Regions from separate parts of the Oceanobacillus sp. B139/18 genome, predicted to be linked through region 2. Evidence: riboswitches for the same ligand, from Rfam matches in the RefSeq annotation. Region 2 holds a riboswitch; the other holds the start of a gene.
What was found. A riboswitch is a leader RNA that binds a small molecule or an ion and turns the genes downstream of it on or off. The one in region 2 is predicted to bind thiamine pyrophosphate.
Positions count from the first base shown of each region.

Region 1 (3,188 bases), on a different contig from region 2:
TCGATTAGAAAAAATCAGGGTGTCGGATTATCTGGGGTATGCAAAGAATAGAGACATATCCATATTAACGTTGATTGATGATCAGGATTACCAAGAAGGGTTAGAGAAAATGAGATATGATGTGAAGCGTAATCCTAAAAAAACCATCGTCACTGATTTTGCAGAGATGTTTTGTATTTCGACAAAGGGGTAGTGTTTTAGAAAGAAAAAATCGTCTTTTTGGAAAGGGAAACAGAGGAGGAATTTAATGAGTGAAGAAGTAAAAGCACCCGGCTGGGATGCAATTGATAATGCAATGGAAGCAATTTATGGGAAGCAGGAACCGAAGCATTATGGAACAGTGATCTCTTATTCGCTGGGCGGACCGGATCCATTAGATGGAATCAGCGCTTATCAATCAGAAACGCCAGGCTTGCACTGGCATATAGTTACATATGGATTTTCAGAGATTTACGAAAAAGAAACCGATAATCCAGAAGTAAGCGGTTTTGGGTTTGAATTAACGTTCAGATTGAAAAAAGAAGAAGGGGAAGAGGAACCGCCAGCCTGGGCGCTTAATCTGCTTCAGAATTTGGGAAGATATGTTTTTAACAGCGGTAATGTTTTTAAAAATGGAGACTATATGGATGCAAATGGTCCTATCTGTTTGGAATCAGATACGGCATTAACTGCATTGGCATTTATTACGGATTCTGAGCTTGGTACAATAGAAACAGAAAATGGTCAAGTGCAATTTCTGCAGATGGTTGGTATCACAAATGATGAGCTCGAAGCAATGCAGACGTGGAATACACGAGGTGTTCTCTCTGCCAGTTCCCCATATATGCCCGCGTTTATTACCGATTTAAAAAGAGATTCTTTACTAAATCATGCAGATGTCTCCCCAAAAGTTGATGAAGGAAGAGAACGGGAAGGATCCAATACAGGATTTCTATTTAACGATAATTTATCGTGGACTCCAGAAAAAAAGGGCTTATTCAGAAAAAAACCAGCAATGCTGACTCTGGGGGCAAAACAAACCGAAACCATAAGTAAAGTGCTGCGAGGGCGTCTCTTGAAAGGAAAGGCTCTGACATTGGCAGGTCCTGATATTGTCATTGCTATAGAGCCCGGGGAAAAGTCAGAATATGCAATGGAGAAGGATAAGGTGCGTCTAATTTTAGATGAGCAGAGTACAATCGAGTTGAGTGAGAAGCTGATTCCTAAAGAAGGTGTGGCGGAACTATTCTCGTTTGAACAGCTGGCTGTAAAAATTGTTAAAACATACATCAAAGATAATGAAGGAAATGTTGTTCAGGTAATTGGGTAAGAGAACTCATTTGAAAGTAAAATAACATTTCCTTGATAAATCGCTAAACACTTTTGAAAGAATATCTTTGAAAATAAAAAATTATATGTTATTCTTTATTTGTAATCTGAAAATTAAATAAGCAACACTAGGGGAGCCTTTGGCTGAGACGAATACTCGGACCCTTTGAACCTGATCTGGTTAACACTAGCGTAGGGAAGTGGCAGGAACATGACGATATATCATTCGAACAATGAATTTGTATATAATCAAGACCACTTATCCTTCAGCTGGATAAGTGGTCTTTTTCGTTCTTCTGCCAATCCTGAAGCAAGAAAATGGAAGAAAGGGGAGAAGAAGATGGACAGGCATCTGCACTTGATCAGTGATGGCAGTTTTTCCGAGCAGCATTTGCAAATAGTGAAGCGGATTCAGGCTGAGATTGATTATTTGCATATCAGAGAGAAGAACAAGACAGCGAAGGACATTCTGGAAATCATCGGTGCATTAGAAAATATCGGATTGCCATTAGAGAAAATAATAGTGAATGACAGAGTAGATATTGCTGTGATAAAGCAGTGCGCAGGTATTCAGCTGGCGTTTCACAGTCCTTCCATTCCACTTGTAAAAGAAAGCTTCCCTGAATTGAAGGCAGGAAAGTCTGTTCATTCTTTAGCTGAGGCAGAGCAGGCGCAGCAGGAGGGAGCTGATTATGTGCTGTATGGCCATATTTATTCCAGCAAGTCCAAAGCCAATCAGCAGCCCAGAGGATTAACGGAACTACAGGAAATGACTAACGCGCTGTCTGTGCCGGTATATGCTATTGGCGGGATTACTCCTGAGCGGGCGAAAGAAGTAACTGCCGCAGGAGCAGCCGGCATCGCGGTCATGTCTGGTATTTGGCAGGCAGAGGATCCGGTCCAAACTGTCAGAGCTTACCGGCAAGCGTTGAATATATGAAAAGGAGGGAGAAGATGAATAAACAGTTTGATCAAATTATTGTAGGCGGCGGAGTTATTGGCTGCTCTATTGCTTATCAGCTGGCCAAAAGAGGCAATCGGGTGCTGGTCATTGAAAGGAATCAAATCGGCTGCGAGGCTTCCAGTGCCGCAGCAGGTATGTTAGGCGCTCAAGGAGAGTTTACAGAAGACAGTCCGCTTTTTCGGTTTGCACAGGAGAGCAGAGCGCTATTCAAAAATTTATCCGAGGAACTGAAGGAAGCGTCAGGAGTAGATATTCAATATATTCATAAAGGAATCATGAAGCTTGCTTTTCATCAGCAGCAATACAGCAAGCTGCAAAGCGTCGCGTCTTTCCAGCGGGAAGCGGGGAACCCTGCGTATTTACTGTCAGTAGAAGAAGCGAAAAAAATGGAGCCAAGCCTGACGGAGAATCTTCGTGCTGTCCTGTATTTGCCGGATGATGGTCAGGTTTCCGCCCGTCATCTGACCAAAGCCTTCTCTCTGGCTGCATCTCATTATGGTGCGGTGTTGCATGAGCAGGAAAGCGTTAATGAGCTGTTGATAGAAAATGAAACGGTTTATGGTGTCCGGACAACAGAGGCAATCTATGAAGCGGTCCAGGTTATTGTTGCAACAGGAGCTTTCGGAGATGAATTGCTGCCTGCAGATTATGCTGCGATTCCGGTGAAGGGCGAATGTCTGCTGTTAGAACTGGACCAGAAGCTATTTCAATCAACACTTTGGATGGATGGCTGTTACCTTGTTCCGAAGCAGGGAAAAAAGGTGATTGTTGGAGCCTCCTCCATACCAGGAAAAATGGATAAGCATGTCCATGCCGCAAGCGTCCAGAGACTGCTGTCACGAGCGCAGAAAATGGTTCCGGAGCTGGCAGAGGCGAGGATAAGAAAAATGTGGGCAGGCATCAGACCATCTACAGC
Region 1 covers NZ_JBVFXI010000004.1:31,804-34,991, forward strand. The annotation lists gene ACZSMY_RS12860 (class I SAM-dependent methyltransferase) at 1-193, shown strand, start outside; gene ACZSMY_RS12865 (suppressor of fused domain protein) at 248-1,309, shown strand; TPP riboswitch at 1,429-1,524, shown strand; gene ACZSMY_RS12870 (thiamine phosphate synthase) at 1,520-2,248, shown strand; gene thiO (glycine oxidase ThiO) at 2,263-3,188, shown strand, end outside.
Region 1: linked by a shared signal. The riboswitch ahead of ACZSMY_RS12870 (thiamine phosphate synthase) and the one ahead of ACZSMY_RS15935 (acetylornithine deacetylase) in region 2 are both predicted to bind thiamine pyrophosphate.

Region 2 (3,188 bases):
GATTCGGGATTTTCTTCTGTTTCTGTCTATAATCGTCTATTCAAGAAACTGTATGGTATGAGGCCAAGCTATTTTCGCAGGTTAAGCAATACATAAACTCCAGCCAGAATCATCATACATGCCCCGCAGATGATAAAAATCAGGTGTATGGAGACCCAATAAGATACAAGTCCGAAGAAACCTAAAGAAATAAAATTAGAAAAATAAAGCAGGACGGCATTGAAACTGAAACCTCTTCCCAGCATGTCTGGCGGAATATACTTTTGCAGTAAATAGACCCTGGATAATCCAGACAGCGGCAATCCGACTGCTACCCAGATAATTCCCAAAAAAAGCAGGGGGACAGCTGGTAAACCTCCTAAGAATAAAATGCCTGTCCCCCAGATAAGGGAGCTGAGAAGGTAGGTTTTTAGCGTAAATTGTTTAAAGATATAGGGAATAATCAGATTCACAATAATAACAATAATTCCAAACCATCCTGTTACAACGCTGTACCATACTTCTGCATTCGCCATCGTTTCTTGTAACAGTAATAACAGCCCAACCTGCCAAACCCAGGTGTTAAAGAAAACAATAAAAGCTGTCATCTCAAATAAGGAACGGATGGTTTTATGAGAACGGGGCCATATAGCAAATTCCCGGATGGCTGTGAATATATTAAAATGCTTTTTATCTGTCTGCTCTTCCTTTAAGGGAATGAATGATAGAAAAAGCGCGCTCAATAGATAGCTGAGTGCATCCAGCGTGAAAAAGTGGATTACACCAATGGTATTCATGAAGATAATGCTGAAAACAGGTCCTAAAACAGTCATTCCCCTTGTAACAGTGTCCGTTAAACTATTTACTGCGGGCCTCTCCCTTTCACTCGTGATAAGCGGGATGATTGCCCGATGCGCCGGATTATATAAGCATCCGCATAAATGAATCAAGATGCTTACAATAATTAGATGCCAGTAAGCAAGCTGATTGGAGAAGTCTAACAAAACTAACCCGATGAGAAGTGGAGAACGAAATAAATCGATACGAATTAACCATTTCATTTTAGAAATCCAGTCAGCAATAACTCCTCCAATCAATCCGAACAGCAGATAAGGAGCAACTTGAGCGATAGCAATCCCTGTGGTATACGCATTAGAAGCAGTTAAATCATAAGCAAGAAATAAAAGAGCCATGCCAGTCATCACATTCCCCAAATTGGAACTGGCAGTAGCAAGCAGATAGTTTCGGACACGTTTATTTTTTTTTATGATAGTTATGTACACTAGCTGTAACCTCCTTTGTAAGAAGGTTACAACGTATTCTGGATTTCATCTGTATTGATATTGCGCAAAAAAACAGCAATATGTATGTAGACAAGCGGGTATAGAATCATCCTTTCTTAAATTCTGCTTTACGCTTACAAATTCGTATGGTAACCTAAAAGGGATAAATACATACGCAATGGATCCACTAGGGGTGCTTATTAAGCTGAGAGAGGCATATTGTCTTGACCCTTACCAACCTGATCTAGTTCGTACTAGCGGAGGGAAGTGGGCGGATATGCCTTTAGGCAAATGAACCAAACTTTTCTGCCGCTCTCTAAATCAGGAGGCGGTTTTTTTTGCGTGCTGAAAAGGAGGTTTTTGAATGGATAGGGTAATTCAGGAGATTCGAAATCGAGAAGACGAATTAATAGCGCTTGTCAGTGATTTGATTCGTTTTGAAACACCAGCCCCGCCTGCAAGAAATACAGAGGCTATCCAAGCTTACATTGCGAACTACTTGAAGGAAATGAATTTTGAAACAGAACAATGGGAGGTTTATCCCGGTGACCCGAATGTCGTCGGCTGTTTACGTGGAACTGCTTCCGATACATACAACAGCTTGATTCTTAATGGGCATGTGGATGTCGCTTCTATAGAGGAAGGTGAAAACTGGAAGCATGCGCCATTTCAGCCAGCAGTGGAAGGACGTACATTATTTGGGCGGGGTGCAGCAGATATGAAAGGCGGTCTGGCAGCGTGTTTATTTGCGATGCGCATATTGCATGACCACCAGATTCGCCTTGGCGGGGATGTTATTCTGCAGTCCGTCATTGGGGAAGAGGTTGGGGAAGCAGGGACGAAGCAATGTGGAGAACGCGGGTATACAGCGGATTATGCCATCGTTGCAGATACAAGTCATTGTGAAATACATGGGCAAGGAGGCGTTATTACCGGCTGGATCACAGTGAAAAGTCCAATCACGCACCATGATGGTACACGTCGCCAGCTCATTCATGCAGGCGGCGGGATGAAAGGAGCCAGCGCCATTGAAAAGATGAATAAGCTCCTTATTGCGTTGCAGGAGCTGGAGCGACATTGGGCAGTGACCAAATCCTATCCAGGCTTTCCCCCAGGAACCAATACCATCAACCCGGCAGTGATTGAAGGAGGCAGACATGCTGCTTTTATTGCTGATGAATGCCGCCTATGGATTACCGTTCATTATTATCCCGATGAGACTTCTGAGCAGGTTGCTGCAGAAATTGAGTCCCATTTACGCAAGACGGCTGAAGCGGATGTCTGGATGCGGGATAATCCACCCGCCTTTGAATGGGGAGGCGAATCGATGATTGTGGACCGCGGTGAAATTTTCCCGTCTTTCTCCGTAGATAAAGAACATGCTGCTTTTGCGATGTTACAGGAGAGTCATAGCAAAGCTTTTGGCGAGGAAGCGAAAGTCCGAATGTCTGAAACAGTAACTGATGGCGGCTGGCTTGCAGCATACGGGATTCCGACGGTCTGCTATGGACCTGGTGAATTGAAGCACGCCCATGCCGTGGATGAGCAGGTAAACATCGACGAGTTAGTAGATTATACAGTGTCCCTGCTGCAATTTATTTTGAAATGGTGTCAAACAGAAAAACAGAAATAAGGCATTTATAAAAATGATGGAAAAGGGAGCGCATATACATGAAATTTACAGAACGTATTCGCAAGACAGCAGATTCGATTTGGGAGAAAAGCCACCAGCATCCATTTGTACAGGGGATTGGTAATGGAACACTCGATATGGAGTCATTTAAATTCTACATGTGTCAGGATTACAAGTATTTGATAGAGTACTCAAAAGTAATTGCGATGGGAACGGTGCTTGCAAAAGATTTAGATACCATGTCCGGCTTTGCTAAATCGCTGGATGAAACCCTGAATTTCGAAATGGAGCTT
Region 2 covers NZ_JBVFXI010000005.1:213,529-216,716, reverse strand. The annotation lists gene ACZSMY_RS15945 (helix-turn-helix transcriptional regulator) at 1-96, shown strand, start outside; gene ACZSMY_RS15940 (MFS transporter) at 69-1,262, opposite strand; TPP riboswitch at 1,442-1,545, shown strand; gene ACZSMY_RS15935 (acetylornithine deacetylase) at 1,627-2,895, shown strand; gene tenA (thiaminase II) at 2,934-3,188, shown strand, end outside.